Regions from separate parts of the Nonomuraea sp. ZG12 genome, predicted to be linked through region 1. Evidence: riboswitches for the same ligand, from Rfam matches in the RefSeq annotation. Region 1 holds a riboswitch; each other region holds the start of a gene.
The links. A riboswitch is a leader RNA that binds a small molecule or an ion and turns the genes downstream of it on or off. The one in region 1 is predicted to bind thiamine pyrophosphate.
Positions count from the first base shown of each region.

Region 2: another riboswitch for thiamine pyrophosphate. It lies ahead of thiC (phosphomethylpyrimidine synthase ThiC); the one in region 1 lies ahead of ACTMTF_RS33365 (purine-cytosine permease family protein).
Region 3: another riboswitch for thiamine pyrophosphate. It lies ahead of ACTMTF_RS01625 (FAD-dependent oxidoreductase); the one in region 1 lies ahead of ACTMTF_RS33365 (purine-cytosine permease family protein).

Region 1 covers NZ_JBQHCW010000016.1:121,096-127,873, reverse strand. The annotation lists gene ACTMTF_RS33375 (PAS domain S-box protein) at 1-1,528, opposite strand, end outside; gene ACTMTF_RS33370 (methylated-DNA--[protein]-cysteine S-methyltransferase) at 1,671-2,240, shown strand; gene ACTMTF_RS33365 (purine-cytosine permease family protein) at 2,206-3,558, opposite strand; TPP riboswitch at 3,549-3,661, opposite strand; gene ACTMTF_RS33360 (hypothetical protein) at 3,894-4,340, shown strand; gene ACTMTF_RS33355 (rhodanese-like domain-containing protein) at 4,491-4,814, opposite strand; gene ACTMTF_RS33350 (winged helix-turn-helix transcriptional regulator) at 4,811-5,248, opposite strand; gene ACTMTF_RS33345 (MFS transporter) at 5,328-6,731, shown strand; gene ACTMTF_RS33340 (Fpg/Nei family DNA glycosylase) at 6,736-6,778, opposite strand, start outside.
Region 2 covers NZ_JBQHCW010000028.1:31,380-38,157, forward strand. The annotation lists gene ACTMTF_RS41855 (GNAT family N-acetyltransferase) at 1-117, opposite strand, end outside; gene thiC (phosphomethylpyrimidine synthase ThiC) at 289-1,872, opposite strand; TPP riboswitch at 1,915-2,030, opposite strand; gene soxR (redox-sensitive transcriptional activator SoxR) at 2,071-2,526, opposite strand; gene ACTMTF_RS41870 (NADPH-dependent FMN reductase) at 2,603-3,187, shown strand; gene ACTMTF_RS41875 (nitroreductase family deazaflavin-dependent oxidoreductase) at 3,205-4,275, shown strand; gene ACTMTF_RS41880 (hypothetical protein) at 4,322-4,828, shown strand; gene ACTMTF_RS41885 (CehA/McbA family metallohydrolase) at 4,921-6,778, shown strand, end outside.
Region 3 covers NZ_JBQHCW010000001.1:354,233-361,010, reverse strand. The annotation lists gene thiE (thiamine phosphate synthase) at 1-637, opposite strand, end outside; gene ACTMTF_RS01635 (Rv2175c family DNA-binding protein) at 615-989, opposite strand; gene ACTMTF_RS01630 (NAD(P)/FAD-dependent oxidoreductase) at 1,020-2,183, opposite strand; TPP riboswitch at 2,243-2,359, shown strand; gene ACTMTF_RS01625 (FAD-dependent oxidoreductase) at 2,350-3,663, shown strand; gene thiS (sulfur carrier protein ThiS) at 3,660-3,872, shown strand; gene ACTMTF_RS01615 (thiazole synthase) at 3,865-4,620, shown strand; gene pknB (Stk1 family PASTA domain-containing Ser/Thr kinase) at 4,750-6,666, shown strand; gene alc (allantoicase) at 6,738-6,778, opposite strand, start outside.

The sequences.
Region 1 (6,778 bases):
CGCCCTCGGGGGAGTATTTGAAGGCGTTCTCCAGCAGCTGCCCGAGGACGATGTCGGTGGCGAGCGCGTCCCCCCTCACCTGCGGCAGTCCGGCCTCGATGCTCACTTCGACCCGATGTTTGTCCGACAGCACCGGCAGCCCCAACGTGGCCGCGTGCACCCGCTCGGCGAGGTCGAACGGCTCGTCCCTGACCACCTGCTCCTCCGCGCCCGCCCTGGCCCCCAGCAGCAGGTGGTCCATGAGCTGCCCGAGCGACCGGGACCGCTCGGCGATGGTGTGCACGGCCGACCGCCGCTCGGCGTCGCTCAGCTTGTCCCAGCGGGTGTCCAGAGTGCTGGCGAAGCCGCGCACGATGGTGATCGGGGTGCGCAACTCGTGGCTGGTCGTGGCCAGGAACAGGTCCTTGGCCTCCTCCAGCTCCTTGGCGGCGGTCACGTCACGGAAGTCGACGACCAGCTCGCCGGTCTCCTCGATCTGCGCGCTGACCACGTCGAGCCAGCGCCCGGTGCCGAGCTGGAAGGTGAGCTTCTCGCCAGGGGCGGGCAGTGAGAACGGCGGCTTCTGCCCGATGACCTCCTCGGCGGAGACGGCGGTGAGCTCGGCGGCCGCCGGGTTCCACCTGAGCACCCGGCCATCGCCGTCGAGCACCGCGATGCCGTCGGCGCTGGCGTCGAACACCGCTCGCTCGTGCGCCCGCTGCCGCACCGCGTCCTGGTAGGCGACCGCGTTGCCGACCGCGATGCCCGCGTGACCGGCGAGCAGCTCCAGCAGCTCCAGCTCCAGATGCCCCGGCTTACGCTTGGCGAACAGCGCGTAGAGGGCGCCGTACGGGCGTCCGCCGACGGCGGCCAGGCCCAGCGCGATCGTGTGCAGCCCCTTCAGCTCGGCCCACACCAGCCCGTCGAGCCCCTGTGACTCCAGCATGACGGTCTTGCCGGTGCGCAGCAGCTTCCCGACCAGACTGGAGTGGAGGTCGGTGGTGGTGCCCTGCAGCGTGCGCGGGAGCTGGTAGGTGCTGACCAGCCGCAGCCGCTCCCCGTCGATGAGCACGAACCCGCCCGCGTCCGCGCCGGTGAGCTCGGTGAGGCTGGCCGTGATCCGTTCGAGCACGGCGGGCAGGTCCAGCTCGGCGTTGATGTCGCCCACCACGTCGGTGAGCCGGCGCACCAGCCTGGCCCGGCGCGCCATCCGGTTCTTGGCGGCGTCGTCCATCCGGACCAGGTGGTAGACGCAGACGTAGCCGGCCACCGCGCTGCCCGTGAGCAGCGCGCTGATGTCCACCCGCACGTCGAGCAGTTCCCCGTCGCTGCGCACTCGCTTGGTGCGCAGCGAGACCTGCTCGCCGGTACGGACCCGTTCCAGCACGGCGTGGTGCTCGGCGGTCAGCTCCTCCGGCACGATCGGCGCCCTGCGCCCCAGCATGTCCTCGGCGGTCCAGCCGAAGAGCCGCTCCGCCGCCGCGTTCCAGACCAGGACACTCTGGTCCCTGTCGAAGGCCACCACGGCGTTGGGCGAGCTGTCGAGCACAGCGCGGGCTATCTCATCGTCACTCCCAGCCCTTAGGTCCCCCACATCTCCATAGTGCCTGTGGCGTGGCGCTCATGCCGGGCGATCCGTCCGATACGCTGCGGTCACGGCATTTCCGTGGCTGGCTGAAGAGGGTGAAAGCATGTCAGGCGACCTCGAAGCCCTGCTGCGGGTGACGTCCGACACCTATCGGGACGATCGGCCGCTCGATGTCGCCTTCGGCACCTATGACGGCGCGGTCGGCCGGCTGGTGCTCGCGGTGACCTCCAGGGGCATCGCCTCGTGCAGCTTCGAGGACGAGAACATCGTGTACGAGCGCGTCGCCAAGCACGTCGGCAGCATGATCGGCACCGACGCCCGGCGGCTCGACCCGGTGCGCAGGGAGTTGGACGCCTACTTCTCCGGCCGGCTGCGGGCCTTCGCCACGCCGGTCGACCTGGCCCTCGCCACGTCGTTCGCGCGCACGGTGCTGCAGAAGACGATGGCGGTCCCGTACGGCACGACCACCACCATGGAGCGGATCGGCGAGCTCATCGGCCGGCCGCGCGCGCTACGCGCGGTCGGCAACGCGCTCAGCTCCAACCCCGTGTGCGTGGTCGTGCCGTGTCACCGGGTCGTGCGGGAGGACGGCGAGCTCGGCGACTACGCGGGAGGCGCGGCCGCCAAGCGTCACCTGCTCAACGTCGAGCGTCGCGAGTCGCGCGGCGCCTGAGCGCGCCCACCGCCAGCGTGACCAGGGCCGCCACGATGGCGCCGCCCAGCGCGCCGTTCATCCACGGCTCCCTGGTGAAGCCGATCGCCTCGCGGACCGCGGCCCACATCCCGTCCCACTGGGCGATCGTGGGGGTCGAGGTGGTCAGCCAGTAGGCGGCGAAGCCGAGCGCCCAGGGCAGCAGCATCGACCAGCGGGCGGGCGCGTTCTCGGCGGTGTTCCAGCGGGTCGAGCCGCCGAGCAGGAAGTAGTCCACGGCGAGCACCGCGAACATCGGCACGAAGACCGCGCCGATCAGGCCGAGGAACGCGCCGTAGGACGTCACGTCGACCACGAGCGCGATGGCGACGGTGAGCACGCCGATGGCGGTGCTGAGGATCCGCCTGTCGACCCGCGGCATCAGGTTCTGCAGCGAGACGGTCGTGGAGTAGACGTTGGCGAAGGACTGGTCGGCCTCGCGCAGCACGAGGATGGCGAAGAACAGCGCGCCCAGCGGCGCGGCCACGAAGGGCACGAACACCGCCGTGCTGTCGGCCGCCACCGCCCCGGCCCCCGCGATGGCCACCGCGTAGACACCGAGCCCGAGGCAGGCGACCTGGGCCAGCGTGTAGCCGCCGACGACCCCGGTGAAGGCGGCCCGGCTGGACCTGGAGTGCCTGGCGAAGTCGGCGGCGAGCGGCACCCACGACACCGACAGCGCGATCACGTAGTCGACCGCGGGCATGAACGCCGTCCAGCTGCCGCCCGTCTGCGGCGGCGCGTCGCCGAGGAACCGTACGGCGAACCAGATGAGCGCGATGATCACGGCGATGGTGATGTAGCGGCGCAGCAGCCTGATCGCGCCGAGCGGCCAGATGGTCAGCACCGTGGTCAGCACCCCGGCGACGATCACCCACACCGCGTACGGGACGGTGTCGCCGAAGATGGCCATCGCGCCCATCGAGATGACCCAGAGCTCGAACGCGCCCCAGCCGATCATCTGGATGATGTTGAGCGCCGTCGGGATGTAGGACAGCCGGGCCCCGAACAGCCCGCGCAGCAGCACCATCGCGGGCTGCCCGGTCTGGGTGCCGGGGATGGCCGACAGCCCCACCATGGCGGTGCCGATCAGGCTGCCCACGACCGTCGCGGTCAGCGCGGCGGCCAGCGTCAGCGGGGCACCGCCCAGCGGGTCGATCAGGAACAGCGCGCCGGAGAAGCCCAGCAGGCTGACGGCCAGGTTGGCCCAGAGCGCGCCCTGGTCGAGCACGCCCAATGTCTTGGGCGCCGCGCTTTCGAGGGTGAGGGGGACTTCGTCGTCGTGGACGGCATGCGACATCGCGCACTCCCTACGCCGGCATTACCCGGACAGGTTCATGCGGTCGGCAGCAGCAGTAGCTACCCTCTCAGCCTGGTTGCCCCAAGCTCCCGCGGGGGTTTGGTACACGAAGCCGAGATCATCCCAGCTCGCGCCCCCATGATGCACCATTCGTCCTAGATCGGCCACCACCGGGGGCTGTACGGACCGACCGTCTCGCCCGAAGTCATCTCTCGACTCCGGGTGACCAGGCGTATTCCCGGCGTATTCCACAGTGCTGCCGACGAGTGCGATGATCACTCCGCGCGCTGGAGTTCACTCCAGGGCGAACCGCAACATCTCTTGCTGGAGGACTGTTGAAGACACGCATTCTGGGCGCCGTGATGGGCATCGCAGCGTTGAGCGGGCTGCTGGTGGCAAGCCCGGCGCAGGCGAGAGACGGAGTGTCCTCCGCCCGCGTGTCAAACCCTGACCGCGCCGGCGCCGGGTACGCCCAGACGACCGTCGACTTCGTCAACCGGAAGAAGGTCATCTTTCGGAACTTCAAGGTGCGCGACATCTGTCCCGCTGACAACCATGGGGTGCGGGCCCGGATTGAGTGGATACACACCGATCGAACCAGGGGGTACGGCGCCTGGAAGAAGGACACCAGCTGCGGCTCCCACGGCACCAACTTCGGAAACTTCGTCCGCAGGGGCTCCAAGTCCATAAAGCTGGTCTACGTCAAGGTGTGCATCTCCACCAAAAAAGGCCAACACCTGGCTTGCAAGGAAGGCAAGTGGCGACACAACCAGTACGCCTGAGCCGCTGACGCTCGGGCTTTCAGCTGGTCGGCGTACCAGGGCTTGCTGACGCCGGCGAGTTCGCGGGGCCATCCGCAACCGTGCGGGTGGCCCTTGACCTGCGTCTCAACGCAGTACCGGCCGATGACGGCACGATCCTGACAGGTTCGTTCAGGCGACGAAGGGCTGCTGACCCGTCTCGCTCACCATCGGACGCTTCTCGTGCTCCCAGGAGCGCATGCCGCCGTCGACGTTGATCGCCTCGCGGCCGACCTGGTTGAGCCAGGCCGCGACCTGCAGCGACCGGCCGCCCACCCGGCAGACGACGTAAACGGTCCGGTCGCCGGGCACCTCGTCGAGGCGGGACTGGATCTGCGTCATGGGGATGTGCACCGCTTCGGGGGCGTGACCCGCCACCCATTCGTCCTGCTCGCGCACGTCCAGGAGGTATGCCTCGGCGGGGACGTCTCGCGCCTCGACTTCGGGAACCGTCATGCCTCCATCATCTCGCGTCGCGAGTCGTACTCCGCACGCGCTTCGGCGATCTCCCGCTGGTGCTGCTCGGTCCAGGTCACCAGCGACTTGATCGTCTCGTGCAGGGTGCGGCCGAGCGGCGTGAGCGCGTAGTCGACGCGCGGCGGCACCACGGGGTGGACGGTGCGGGTCACCAGGCCGTCGCGTTCGAGCTGGCGCAGGGTGACACTGAGCATCCGCTGGCTGACGCCGTCGATCTCGCGGCGCAGCTGGGTGAAGCGCAGGCTCTGGCAGTCGAGCAGGGCGATGACGAGCAGCGACCACTTGTCGGCGACGCGGTCCAGGATCTGCCGGACCTCGCAGCCCTCCCTGACGTCCCACTGGCGGACGTCGTAGTCGTCGTCGGGGACGGTGCTGTCGCAGTAACCGGGTGACTTTGAAGTGCCGTCTTCCATGTCTGTTCATGCTGCCCCATGATGTGGACGGTTACAAGAGGTAACTGATATGCGAGAACGTAACCGGGGGTTTTCCGATATGCCTACTGCCGAACGACTCAGAGGCCGCCCGCTGGGCGTGCTGATGGTGCTGTGCGGGGCGATCTTCCTTGAGGGCATCGACGTCGCCATGCTGAACGTCGCGCTGCCCGCCATCCGCGCCGACCTCGGCCTGTCGACCACGATGCTGAGCGGCGTGGTCAGCGCCTATGTGCTGGGCTACGGCGGATTCATGCTGCTCGGCGGCCGGGCGGCCGACCTGCTGGGCAGGCGCAGGATGTTCCTGCTCTGGCTGACCGTGTTCCTGGTCTTCTCCGGGCTGGGCGGCTTCGCGAACGAGGGGTGGGTGCTGCTGGTCGCCAGGTTCGTCACCGGGGTGGCCGCGGGGTTCATGACCCCGGCGGGGCTCTCGCTGATCACCACCAGCTTCGCCGAGGGCAGGCAGCGCAACAAGGCACTGCTGATCTACGCGGGGACGGCCGCCGCCGGCTTCGCGCTCGGCCTGGTGATCGGCGGCCTGCTGACCGCCATCGGCTGGCGGTGGGTGTTCTTCGCGCCGGTGATCCTGGCGCTGGCGATCCTGCTCGTCGCCGTCCCGCTGATCAAGGAGCCCGCCGCGCCGCCGCCCGCCGGCGGCCGGTTCGACGTGCCGGGCGCGGTGACCATCACCGGCGCGATGATGCTGCTGGTCTATGGCGTGGTACGGCTGGAGCATCCGGCCGAGGGCTGGCCCTGGACCGTCGGCGCGTTCGCCGGCGGGCTGGCGCTGGTGGCGGCGTTCGTGGCCATCGAGCGGCGCTCGGCCGAGCCGCTGATCCGCCTCGGCGTGTTCCGATCCGGGCCGCTGGTGCGGGCGAACCTGGCGGCGATCCTGCTCACCGCCGCCTTCTTCGGCTTCCAGTTCCTGATCACCCTCTATTTGCAGGAGTTGCGTGGCTGGTCGGCGATCCAGACCGGTCTCGCGCTGCTGGCCGCCGCCGCCGACGTGATCCTCGCGCCCACCCTCACGCCCCTGCTGGTCAACCGGTTCGGCAACGCCCGGGTGATCTTCGGCGGGCTGGTGTCCGGGCTGGTGGCCTTCGCGCTGTTCCTGGGCGTCGGGATGGACTGGACGTACGCGGCCATGCTGCCGTCGATGCTGCTGATCGGGCTGATGTTCGCCTTCGTCTACGGCCCGTTGACGATCGTCGCGACCGAGGGGATCGCCGAGCACGAGCAGGGGCTGGCCGGCGGGCTGATCAACACGTCCTTCCAGTTCGGGGCCGCGCTCGGGCTGTCGGCGGTCACCGCCGTCAACGTGGCCGCGCTGACCGGGGGCTCGGCCGGGATCGACGCCCTGCGCGCGGCCCTGGTGGTGCCCGTGACGGCCACGCTGCTCGCGGCGGTCATCGTCGCCTTCGGTCTGCGCGCGCGGACCCCCGCCCCGGTGCCCGCCCGCGTGTAGGGGGCTACTTCAGCAGCTTGGACAGGCGGCGGTCGGCCAGCGGCTTG
Region 2 (6,778 bases), on a different contig from region 1:
CTGGAACTCCTCCGGGGTGGAGGGGTACGACATCCGCGGAGCATGCAGGTCCGCGGATGCGGCGGTGAGATCCAGGAACTCGTCCTGATCGCGGGCCGTGATGGCGCGCAAGGTCACGCGCGACGCCTCTGCCGTCCCGGCTGCGAGGAATGCCGCTACTTCTGCCTGTGTCTGCGTGTGAGCCGCGTCTCCCGTGCTGTCATCCATGCGCCGAAGCTAGCGCACGCCATGAGCGACCGGGCGACGCGACCTCACCCCTGCCGGGTCGACGCCGACCCGGCCGCTTCGTCAGTCGGCGATCGGCAGGTAGACCCTGTTGCCCGACTCCGCGAACTCGCGGGACTTGGCGAGCATCCCTTCCCGCACCTCCTCCTCGGTGAGCGAGGCCGACCCGTCAGGGCCGAACTTCTCCATGACCTCTTTGCTGATCTTCATCGAGCAGAACTTCGGCCCGCACATCGAGCAGAAGTGGGCCGTCTTGGCCGGGGCGGCGGGCAGGGTCTCGTCGTGGAAGGACCGGGCCGTGTCCGGGTCGAGCGACAGGTCGAACTGGTCCTCCCAGCGGAACTCGAACCGGGCGTCCGACAGCGCGTCGTCCCAGGCCTGAGCCTGCGGATGCCCCTTGGCCAGGTCCGCCGCGTGCGCTGCGATCTTGTACGTGATCACGCCCGTCTTGACGTCGTCCCTGTTGGGCAGGCCCAGGTGCTCCTTGGGGGTGACGTAGCAGAGCATCGCGGTGCCGAACCAGCCGATCATCGCGGCCCCGATGCCCGAGGTGATGTGGTCGTAGCCGGGGGCGATGTCGGTGACCAGGGGGCCGAGCGTGTAGAAGGGCGCGTCGTCGCAGAGCTCGCGCTGCAGGTCGACGTTCTCCTTGATCTTGTGCATGGGCACGTGGCCGGGGCCCTCGATCATCACTTGGACGCCGTGGTCGCGGGCGATGGAGGTGAGCTCGCCGAGCGTGCGCAGCTCCGCGAACTGGGCCTCGTCGTTGGCGTCGGCGATGGAGCCGGGCCGCAGCCCGTCGCCCAGGGAGAACGCCACGTCGTAGGCGGCCAGGAGCTCGCACATGTCGGCGAAGTGTTCGTACAGGAAGCTCTCGCGGTGGTGCGCCAGGCACCAGGCGGCCATGATCGAGCCGCCGCGCGAGACGATGCCGGTCTTGCGGCGGGCCGTCAGCGGCACGTACGCCAGCCGGACGCCGGCGTGCACGGTCATGTAGTCGACGCCCTGCTCGCACTGCTCGATCAGGGTGTCGCGGTAGACCTCCCACGACAGGTCGGCGGCGACCCCGTTGACCTTCTCCAGGGCCTGGTAGATGGGCACGGTGCCGACGGGGACGGGGGAGTTGCGGATGATCCACTCGCGGGTGGCGTGGATGTCCTTGCCGGTGGACAGGTCCATGATGGTGTCGGCTCCCCAGCGGGTGGCCCAGGTCATCTTCTCCACCTCCTCCTCGATGGAGGAGGAGACGGCCGAGTTGCCGATGTTGGCGTTGATCTTCACCAGGAAGTTGCGGCCGATGATCATGGGCTCGGTCTCGGGGTGGTTGACGTTCGCCGGGATGATGGCCCGGCCGGCGGCCACCTCGTCCCGGACGAACTCCGGCGCGACCCCTTCCCTGACCGCGACGAACTCCATCTCGCGGGTGATCAGGCCCGCGCGGGCGTAGGCGAGCTGGGTGACCGGCGCCCCGGTCGCCCGCAGCGTCCCCGACGCCTGCGGGGCGACGTCGCCCCGGTCGAGGATCCACTCCCGGCGCAGCGGCGGCAGGCCCTGGGTGAGGTCGGTGGTCACGGACTGGTCGGTGTACGGCCCGGAGGTGTCGTACAGGCGCACCCGTTCGCCGTTGGACAGCAGGATCTCGCGCATGGGGACCCGGAGATCACCGATGTGGACCTTGGAAAAGCGCGCGTCGCTCACCACGCAACTCCCTTCGCCGGCATTACCCGGAGCAGGTTCTGGCGGTCGGCGGCTGATGAGTAGCCGTCCTCTCAGCCCGGTCGAACCGGGCTCCCGCGTTGGACTGCCTCAAGCTAACCCGGCATCCGGCGACGCGCAAGATCCGTGTCAGAAGTCGAACAGGCGGCGCGGCCCCGGGCCGTCCTGGCCGAGCCGGTCGGCCGGGTTGGTCAGGGCGCAGACCTCGAAGGACAGGCAGCCGCAGCCGATGCAGTCGGTGAACCGGTCCCGCATCCGCTCCAGCCGCTCGATCCGGGCGTCGATCTCCGCGCTCCAGCATGCGGACGCCTTGACCCAGAACTCACGGGTGGGCGCCACACCGTCGGGCAGCAGGGCGAGCACGTCGCCGATCACCGTGAGCGGGATGCCCAGGTGGTGCGAGGCGCGGATGAAGGCGAGCTGGCGCAGCGTCTGGCGGGGGTAGCGGCGCTGGTTGCCCGTCGTGCGGCGGCTGGCGATGAGGCCCTGCCGCTCGTAGAAGCGCAGCGCCGAGGCGGGAACGCCGCTGCGCTCCGACAGCTCGCCGATCGTCAGCTCCGTGGTCTCCGGAGGGATCGATGCCATGCCGGCCAGCCTAGCCCTTGACTTAAACCTTTGTTCAAGTTCGACGCTTGGGTGGTCGACCCTGAAAGGACCGCGTATGTCTGACAGACCGCTCCACCTCGCGTTGATCGTGGGGAGCACGCGTGCGGGCCGGTTCGGCCCCACGGTCGCCGCCTGGTTCGCCGAGCAGGCCGCCGCGCGTCAGGACGTCGTCGTCGATCTCATCGACCTGGCGCAGGCGCGGCTGCCGGCGCACCTGACCGGCGACCCCGGCGCGGAGGACGCGCGGGCGCTCGCGGCCGTGAGCGAACGGCTGACCCGGGCCGACGGGTTCGTCGTGGTGACGCCCGAGTACAACCACAGCTATCCCGCGTCCCTCAAATCCGCCATCGACTGGCATTTCACCGAATGGCAGGCCAAGCCCGTCGGATTCATCTCGTACGGCGGCGTATCCGGCGGGCTGCGAGCCGTCGAGCACCTCCGGCAGGTGTTCGCCGAGCTGCACGCGGTCACCATCCGCGACACCGTCAGCTTCCACGGAGCCGCCTACCAGTTCACCCCGGACGGGCGGCCCAAGGACCCGGCGTCCTGCGAGGCAGCCGCGACCCGCCTGCTCGACCAGTTCGTCTGGTGGGCCCGCGCACTGCGCTCGGCCCGCTCCCATCATCCCTACGCCGCCTGACCAGGAGGACACCGTTCATGAGCAGCATGTGGCCACAGATCGCCCGACCCGATGCCGGCACCGTCCTGGTGACCGAATCCTCCTCGGCCGCCGCCTGGGAGGGGACGCCGTGGCCGACGGGGCTCCTGTCGGTCACCGAGTTCGCCGCCACGGACGGCGGCGCCGTACTGACCTACACGCAGTGGGCGAGCGGTGCTGCCGATCGCGCGTTCGTGGCCGGGCTGACGGGAGCCGAGCCCGTCGAGTACGAGCTGTACCGCAGCGGAGAGAGGGAGGACCGGCCGACGCCGGGGTGCCTGGTCGCCGTGCGCGTCGAGTTCGACGGGCCCGACCGGGAGCGGCAGCGGCAGTGGATCGACACCGTGTTCCAGGCGCTGGCGAGCGAGGCCGAGCCGCATCCCGGCGGGATCTCGGGCCACTTCCACGTGAGCGCCGATGGCACGCGCGTGCTCAACTACGCCGAGTGGACCGACGAGCGGGCGCACCGGGACGCCATCGCGAGCTCCGGCCAGGGCGCGGTGGGCGGTTCGGCCGACTGGCGACGGGTCCAGCGGTTCCCCGGAGTGAAGAACAGCCAGGTCAGGCGCTACCACCTGCTGCGCAGCCTGCCCACGCCCGCCGAGGACGCGCCTCCCACTAGCAGGCCCGCCGCCGGCGGGGCCGCTGAGGAAGTGCTGGACAGCCCGACGGGGTGGGTGGCCGAGCACATCCGCACGTACCTGGACAGCGACGGACGAGACGGTCACCTCTACCAGGGCTTGCCGACCCTGCTGCTCACCACCCGGGGCCGTAAGTCCGGCAGGCTCCGCCGTACCGCGCTGATCTACGGGCGGGACGGCGACCGTCACCTGCTGGTGGCCTCGAACGGCGGCTCGCCCCAGCACCCCGCCTGGTACCTCAACCTGTCCGCGAACCCCGGCGTCACCGTCCAGGTCGGCGGCGACATCTTCGACGCGCGGGCGCGGGTGGCCACCCCGGAGGAGAAGCGACGGCTCTGGCGGGTGATGGCGGAGGTCTTCCCGCTCTACGACACCTACCAGGAGGGGACGGAGCGCGACCTTCCCCTGGTCATCCTGGAGAGGGCGTAGCGTCACGGTGGCGTCCCGGGTCGTCCGGTCGACTAGGCTCCGCCTCGTGAAGCGCCAAATCGTCGCCGGACTGATCATCGTGGGGCTCGTCGGTACGAGTGGCCTGGCCGTGGTCGCCTCGGCGGCCGGCTCGTTCTTCGATGCCGACACCGGCTGCGCCGGGGCCGAGAAGCGACTCCTCCCGGTGCTGAGCTCGCTCGCCATCCTCGACCAGGCGCCCGGGGACGCCGTGGCGCTGGGTGGCCGGTCGTCCGGCTGCGAGCCCGACTACCAGCAGGTGTACGTCGGCCAGAACTACCGCTTCACCGCTCCCAGAGCCGACGTGCTCGCCTTCTACGACCAGCAGGCCACCCAGGCCGGCTGGCGCCGCGTCGCCGCCAACCCGTCCGTGACCAACGACCGGAGCCTCTGCTACACCGGCTCGGTCGGCGGCGCGACGGCCTACGCCTACGTCTGGTTCCCCGGCGACTCCGGCCTGGCCGCCTCCAACGAGTACAACGTCACCGTCTCCGCCCTCGACGGCGAGCCCCCCGCCACCGGCGCGATGTGCTGACGGCCTCCGGCTGATCTGGTTGTCCGAACGGTCCTGACGCGGGGCCGGATTCGTGTCACGATGGCGGCGCGTGCGACTCCAGGGAGTGTTCGATGTGTGACGATTCGCTGCTTCCCGACAGCGTGGCCCGGGCCCTCGCCGACTACCGGGGCCTGCGCGACCGGCACGGGGTGAGCTGGGGCGAGGAGCCGATCGGGTACGTGGTCCAGGCCCGGGCCACCGTCTACCTCGACCGGCGTTACGACTCCTGGGGATCGAGCCTGCGCCAGCTCGCCGAGCGTTTCCCCGGCCTGTCGGAGGAGGAGCTGGAGGATCGGCTCGGCGAGGTGGACGTCGACCGGGTGGTGCGTGACGCGCTGGACGGCGACGTGCTCGCCAACCTGGCCGTGCTCCGGCTGACCCCCGCCGGGGCCGCGCTTGAGGCCCGCACGCAGGTGGTCCTCGGCGACGCGCCCTTCCGTACGGCGCTGCTGCTGGATTCCAGCCGGGCCGAGGCGGCCACGGTGGTCGTGGACGGGGTCGCGTACGACGTGGCGGCGGGCGGGGCCAGAGTGGTGGAGGTGTCCCGGGAGCTGATCGCCGACGGCCGGCCGGTGGACCTGGCGCCGCTGTCCAGGCGGGCGGCCACGGCCACGATCCGGCTGTCGGCCGGGTTCCCCTGCCGGTGGAGCGTGACGGGCGCGGGCGGGCAGGGGTGGTATCCCGAGGGCGTCCCGGCCAAGGTGGACGGCCTGCTGCGACCGTACTTCCACGGTGACGACGTGGTGCTCGCGGTGCCCGCCGAGGAGATCACGGTGGAGGTGACCCGCGGCATGGAGTACGCCACCGCCGAGGTGACGCTCACCCCGGCGGCGGGGCGGGAGACGCTTGTCGAGCTGACGCCCGAGCGACTGTACGACGCCGCCGCGCGTGGCTGGTTCGGCGGCGACATGCACGTACATCTCAACTGGATGGGTGAGGAGCCGGCGGCGCCCGCGCTCGCCGCGGCGGCGCAGCACGGCGAGGACCTGCACGTCCTCAACCTCGTGGCCGGCAACGTGGCGGGCGAGCGGGTCTACGACGTGGAGGCGCTGGCCCACTGGGTGGGCGTGGACCTGCCGTGGTCCGACGAGCGGCACCTGGCCAGGCTGGGTGTCGAATACCGCAGCGACCTCGTCGGGCACATCAGCGCCTTCGGGCTGCACGGCCTGCCGAAGCGCTTCCACACGGGCTTCGCCGGCACGGTCGACTGGCCGCCCAACGCGACCGCCTGTGAGGAGTTGCGGGAGCTCGGCGGGCTGCTCGGGTACGGGCATCCGTTCCACACGCCGTTCTCCGACACCGATCCGCCCGACGTGGTGATCAGCCGGGGGCGCAACTGCTCGGCGCGGGAGATCGTCGCCGACGCGGCGCTCGGCCTGATCGACACCCTCGACGTGCTCAACCACTCCTCGATCGCCGCGACGGCGTCGGTCTACCGCCGCCTGATCGGGGCGGGCAACCGGGTGACGGTCACGGCGGGCACCGACGCGGTGCTCTCCTGGTGCCGCCGCGGCACCGCCTCCGGCCCTCCCGGCTGGGAGCGGGTGTACGCGCATGTGGAAGGCCCGCTCACGGCCGAGTCCTTCATGGAGGCGATCCTGCTCGGCCGCACCTTCGCCACCACGGGGCCGTGGCTGGAGCTCACGGTCAACGGCCACGAGCCGGGCGACACGCTGGACCTGGCGCCGGGCGAGCGGGTGGAGGTGGTCGTGGAGTCGGTCGGGCCGGAGTTGGAGACGCTGGAGCTGCGCACCGCCGACGGCGTCATCGCGCAGGGGCCGCCCGGCCGGCTGGCCACGACGCTGGTGGCGGGCGAGCCGACGTACGTGGTGGCCGTCGCGACCGGCGGCGCCCATCCACGCGCCCACCACCGCGGCGGCGCGTACGCGCACACGAGCCCCGTCTACCTGGACGTGGCGGGCGGGCACG
Region 3 (6,778 bases), on a different contig from region 1:
CGGAGGACGTGAGCCGTTTGGCGAACTCGGCCGTGGCCGCGCCCGGATCCTCCGCGTCGGTGATCGCGCGCACGACCACGACCCTGGACACTCCGTACGACATGACCTCGTCCAGGTTGGACAGGTCGATGCCGCCGATGCCGAACCAGGGCCGGTCCACGCCCAGCGACGCCGCGTGCCTGAGCAGCGGCGGGCCGGGCGCGTGGCGGCCGGGCTTGGTCGGCGTGGGCCAGATCGGGCCGCAGCAGAAGTAGTCGACGCCCTCCTCCACGGCCGCGGCGGATGCCTCGGCGGCGGAGTGGGTGGACCGTCCGATGACGATGTCGTCGCCGAGTATCTCTCGCGCGACGGCCACAGGAAGGTCGTCCTGCCCCAGGTGGAGCACGTCTGGGTGGGCGGAGTAGGCGAGGTCGGCCCGGTCGTTGACCGCCAGCAGCCGGCCATGCCGGTCACAGGCGTCGCGGAAGACCTCGAGCAGCGCGAGCTCTTCGCGCGCCTCGAGCCCCTTCTCCCGCAACTGGACGATGTCCACGCCCGCGGCGAGCACCGCGTCGAGGAAGTCGGCCAGGTCACCACGATCACGCCGACCGTCGGTGCACAGGTAGAGGCGTGCGTCAGAAAGCGAGGGCCTGGGCACGCCGTTTCACCTCTGTATGACGACCGGCCTTGATCGCCTGAACCGGCGAGCCTGGCAGCGAGTCATCGGGGGTGAAGAGCCAGCGCAACGCCGCGACATCGTCGTAGCCGGCGTCCTGCAGCACGGTGAGTGTGCCGGGGAGGCCCTTCATCACGTCCTTTCCTTCAAGGAACACCGCGGGCACCTGTGGCCCGCCGCTGCCCCGCCTTACGCCGAGCAGCTTGTGATCCTTGAGGAGCTGCTTGGCCCGCCCCAGGGGAAGCCCCAGGCGCTGGGCCACTTCGGAGAGAGTGAGCCACTCGTCAACGAGCTGGTCGGTCTCCCGGTCGATCTGTGCAACAGAAAGCGTCACGAAACCACAACTACCACACGCCGTGCTTGCTCAAACAACACAATCTCGTAGGGGGACGTCCGGATCCACCAGGCGTTCCGTGTCCAGACGGTGGCCCGCCTCGATGATTCGGCGTCCCTGGACGAGGTCGCGGGGCCGGTCCACGGACAGCACCGCGGCCAGCTCGTCCTCGTCGGTGAGCCAGCAGGCCGACCACTTGCCCTCCGGTGTGCCGCGGTACAGCAGCCGCCGGCCGGCCGGATGATGGCCCGCGTACTGGATCATGTGACCGAACTGCTCCGACCAGAAGTACGGGACCGGGTCGTAGACCGCCTTCTCCCCCAGCAGGGTCGCGGCGGCGACCTCGGGCGCGCCCAGCGCGGTGTCCCAGTGCTCCACGCGCAGCCTGGCCTGGTAGCGGCGCGACCACCAGGCGGCGCAGTCGCCCACCGCGACCACGCCCGGCATCGAGGTGCGCAGGTGCTCGTCGGTGACGACGCCGTTGTGCAGGTCGATGTCGGCGTCGGCGAGCCACTCGACGGCCGGGCGCACGCCGATCCCGGCGACGACCACGTGCGCCTCGACGAAGCCGCCGCCGACCAGCTCGACGCCGCCCTCGTCCACCGCTCCGACCATGGTGTCGAGCCGCAGGTCGATGCCGTCGTACCAGCTCAGCGTGCGGGCGCCGATCTCGGCGCCGACCGCGAGCGCGAGCGGGGCGGAGGCGGCCTCGATCACCGTCACCGCGCAACCGGCCCAGCGGGCCGCGGTGGCCACCTCCGCGCCGATCCAGCCCGCGCCGATGACCGCCACCCGAGCGCCGGGGACCAGCCTGGCCCGCAGCTCCAGCGAGTCGTCCAGGGTGCGCAGCGCGTGCTGCGGGCCGTCGCCGGGCAGCATGATCGGCTCGGTCCCGGTGGCGATCACCAGCCCGTCGTAGGCGAGCTCGCCCTCGGTGGTCTCCACGGCGCCGGCCCGCAGCGCCTTGGCCGAGACGCCGGGCCTGAAGTCGATCCCCATCGCGGACAGGTCGGAGTCGACGAAGCTGGAGTCGGAGTCGCCGAGCAGCACGGCCTTCGACAGGGGCGGGCGGTCATACGGCCGATGCCGCTCCTCCCCGATCAAGGTGATCTTGCCGTCGAAGCCCCGCGCACGCAGAGCCTCGACGCTGCGCACGCCCGCCAGACCCGCTCCTACCACCACGACACGATTCACGTAAATGACCATAACGGGGGGCGTGCCGGATCGTCGCGTCGAGGCCGTAAGGTAGGGGACGTAAGACGCGCGGGAGTCCGGCCGATACCGGGCTGAGAGGAAGGCTTTACCGGGCCTTCGACCGCAAGACACCTGATCCGGATCATGCCGGCGAAGGGAGCGGACCATGGACGTGGTCGTCGGAGCGGGCATCGTCGGGCTGTCCATCGCCTGGCGGCTGGCTCGCGAGGGCCGGCCGGTCACCGTGGTGGATCCGGCCCCGGCCTCGGGCGCCTCGCACGCCGCGGCGGGCATGCTGGCGCCGGTCAGCGAGGTCACCTACACCGAGGAGCCGCTGCTCCGGCTCGGCCTCGCCTCCCTGAGCCGCTGGCCCGCCTTCGCCGCCGAACTCGCCGCCGACGCGGGCCTGACGAACGACACCCCCGGCTCCCGCCGCGCGCCCCTCCCGAACCACGCCCCCGCCCCCGGCGACGGGCCCGTCCCGGACGACGCCTCCGGCTCTCGTCACAGGCTCATCCCGGACGACGCCCCTGGCTCCGATGGCGAGCTCGGCGCGGCGGGCGGTGCGGACGGGGTGTCCGGCTCGGGCGGAGGCTTCGGCGGGGGGATCTCCGCCGCCGCCAGGGCCGGGCTCGACCTGCGGGCCGACGGGACGCTCGACGTGGCGTTCGGGGCCGACGACCTGGCCGCGCTGGGCGAGCTGGCCGCGTTCATGGAGAAGCTGGGCCTGCCGGTCGAGCGGCTGACGGGCCGGGAGTGCCGCCGGCTGGAGCCGATGCTGGCGCCCTCCGTGCGCGGCGGGCTGCTGGCCGGGACCGACGCCTGGGTGAACCCGCGCCGCGTCACCGCGGCGCTGCTCGCCGCCCTGGAGCGGCGCGGCGTGCCGCTGGTGCCGGCGCGCGTCAGCGAGCTGCTGCGCGACGGCGACCGGGTCACGGGTGTACGGCTGGCGCCCCCGGCGAGCCCCGGGGAGATCCTGGCCGAACGGGTGGTGCTGGCGGCCGGGGCGTGGAGCGGCGAGCTGGCGAACGTGCCGGTACGCCCGGTCAAGGGGCAGATCATGCGGCTGCGTTCGGAGCGGCCGCTGCTCGGCCGGTGCGTGCGCGGCATGGTGCACGGGACGCCGGTCTATCTGGTGCCGCGCGGTGACGGCGAGCTGGTCGTCGGCGGCACGCAGGAAGAGCTGGGCTTCGACACCAGGGTGACCGCGGGCGGCCTGTACGAGCTGCTGCGGGACGCCAGGGAGCTGGTGCCGGGCGTCACCGAGCTGGAGGTCGCCGACGTGGTGGCGGGCCTGCGCCCGGGGACGCCGGACAATCTGCCGATCGTCGGGCCGAGCGGCACGCCGGGCCTCACGCTGGCCACCGGTCACTTCCGCAGTGGGGTGCTGCTGACCCCCGTCACGGCCGCGATCGTCCAGGGCGAGGGCGGCGATCTCGCGACATTGTGCTCACCCGCTAGATTCCGGGATATGTCATGAAACTGATGGTCAACGGGACCGCGCACGAGGTGCCTGACAGCATGACCGTGGCGCAGGCCGTACAGAATCTGACCGGACGGTCAGGCGGGGCCACCACCGGCGTGGCGGTGGCCGTGAACGGTGAGGTGGTCACGCGCGGCTCGTGGGAGACCACGGCGCTGCGCGAGGGCGACCTCGTGGAGGTGCTGACGGCGGTGCAAGGTGGATGATCTGATCATCGCCGGGGAGAAGTTCTCCTCCCGGCTCATCATGGGCACGGGCGGCGCGCCCTCGCTGGAGGTGCTCGACGCCGCGCTGGCGGCGTCCGGCACGGAGCTGACCACGGTGGCGATGCGACGGCTCGACCCCGGTGCCCGCGGCTCGGTCCTGGACGTGCTCCGCGAGCGCGGCATCCGGGTGCTGCCCAACACGGCGGGCTGCTTCACCGCCGGCGACGCCGTGCTGACGGCGCGGCTGGCCAGGGAGGCGCTCGGCACCGACTGGGTCAAGCTGGAGGTCATCGCCGACGAGCGGACCCTGCTGCCGGACCCGATCGAGACGTTCGACGCGGCCGAGCGGCTGGTGGCCGACGGTTTCGTGGTGCTGCCGTACATCGGCGACGACCCGGCGCTCGCCCGCCGCCTGGAGCAGGCCGGCTGCGCGGCGGTGATGCCGCTCGGCTCGCCGATCGGCTCCGGGCTCGGCATCCGCAACCCGCACAGCATCGAGCTCATCGTGGAGGCGGCCGGGGTGCCGGTGATCCTCGACGCGGGCATCGGCACGGCCAGCGACGCCGCCCTGGCGATGGAGCTGGGCTGCGACGCCGTGCTCCTGGCGACGGCGGTGACCCGGGCGCAGCGGCCGGATCTGATGGCGACGGCGATGAAGGGCGCGGTGCTGGCCGGTCGGCAGGCGTGGCAGGCGGGCCGCATCCCGCGCCGGCGCTACGCTGAGGCGTCGTCACCGATGACGCCCTGAGGCCGGCGAACCACCGTCGGCCGTCAGGTCATCGCGGACTCGCCGGGAAACCCTTGAACGGGCACGGGTCCGCATCGGTTTCGGATGCTCAGGCCCTCCCGGGGGCGAAACGCCCGTAAACTCGGCGGGGTGGACACGACGACAGCGGACCCTCTGGTCGGCCGGCTGCTCGATGGGCGCTACCGCATCGAGTCCCTGATCGCCCGGGGCGGTATGGCGACCGTCTACCTCGCGCTGGACATCCGGCTGGACCGGACCGTCGCGCTGAAGGTCATGCATCGCTCGCTCGCCGAGGACCCGGCGTTCGTGCGCAGGTTCATCGGCGAGGCCAAGTCGGTGGCCAGTCTCTCCCATCCCAACGTGGTGCACGTCTTCGACCAGGGCACCGACAACGACATCGTCTATCTGTCGATGGAGTACGTACCCGGCAAGACGCTGCGCGACATCCTGCGCGAGCGCGGCAGGGTGCCGGCCCGCGAGGCACTGGAGATCATGATCCCGGTGCTCGCGGCGCTCGGCGCGGCCCACCAGGCCGGGCTCGTCCATCGTGACGTCAAGCCGGAGAACGTGCTGATGACCGACGACGGCCGGGTCAAGGTCGTGGACTTCGGCCTGGCCAGGGCCATCGAGGCGACCAACCAGACCCGCACCGGCGTGATGATCGGCACGATCGGCTACATGTCGCCCGAGCAGGTGACGACCGGCGGCGCCGACGTGCGCAGCGACGTCTACGCCGCGGGCATCATGCTGTTCGAGCTGGTGACGGGCGAGCAGCCCTACGACGGCGAGACACCCATGTCGGTGGCCTACCGGCATGTGCACGACACCGTGGCGGCGCCGTCGTCGGTGGTGCACGACGTGCCGCGGCTGATCGACACGCTGGTGGCCCACGCCACGGCCCGCGACCCGCAGGACCGCCCGGCGGACGCGACCGCGATGCTGGTGGCCGCCGTGGAGGCGCACCGGCTGCTGCCCCGGCAGACGGAGCCGCCGGCGGCACGCTCGCCGCAGCACTCCCGGCCGCACACGATGCCGCCGCGCGCCGCGCCCGCGCACACACTGATCCAGCCGCGGGTCGAGAGCGCGCCACCGCCGCCACCGCCGCGCCGCGATCGGTTCAGGGTCAACTGGTTCCTGGTGGTGCTCGCCGCCGTCATGGTGGTCGCGGTCGCGGCGACCGGGCTCTATTTCTCCCAGAAGAGCTACGCCACCGTGCCCGACCTGGTCGGCAAGAACATCACGGTGGCCGAGCAGAACGCCAGAAGGCTCGGCTTCACGATCGTCAAGGTCGCGGGCAAGCACAGCGAGAAGGTGGCCGAGGGGCTGGTGCTGGAGATGGATCCGGCGCCCAAGACGGAGGTCGAGAGCGGGCAGACCATCACGCTGGTCCCCTCGCTGGGGCCGAAGCGCGTGCTGGTGCCCAAGGTCCAGGGCATGTCCGAGCAGGACGCCCGCAGCGCGATCGCCACCGAGGGCCTCACCGTGGGCAAGGTCAGGCGCATGCAGAACCTCGAGATCGCGCGTAACACCGTGATCCGGACCTCGCCCCAGGTGGGCGACAAGGTCAAGGAAGGCGCCAAGGTCGACATCTACGTGAGCGCGGGCATGGTGATGCCGGACGTCAGCGGCATGCCGAAGGACGAGGCCGCCGCCTTCCTGGGCCAGCAGGGCTTCGCGGTGCAGGTCGCCGAGGTCGACGACGACGCCGAGCCGTGCACCGTCATCGCGCAGTCGCCCAAGGCCAAGTCGGAGGTCGACAAGGGCGCGCCGGCCATGATCACGGTGGCCCGCTGCCAGCAGGACTTCTGGCAGTGGTGGGGCCGCGACAACGGCGAAGGCGAAGGCGACGACGATGACGGCGACCGTGACTCGCGGATCGTGCCGCAGGTGATGGGCAAGAGCATCAGCGACGCCAAGGCCGAGCTGGAGGCGCAGGGCTTCCGGGTGCGGGTGCGCAACCTGGGCAACAGCGGCGTGGTGCGCTTCCAGCGTCCGGCGCCCAGCAGCGAGCGGCCGCCCGGCTCGGAGGTCCACCTCTGGCAGTGACGCCCGCCCCTCCGGGACACCTGGCTCAGTGACGCCCGCCCCTCCGGGACACCTGATTCAGGGACGCGCGCTCAGGCCAGCACGCCGTGCAGGCGCACCCTGGCCAGGCCGC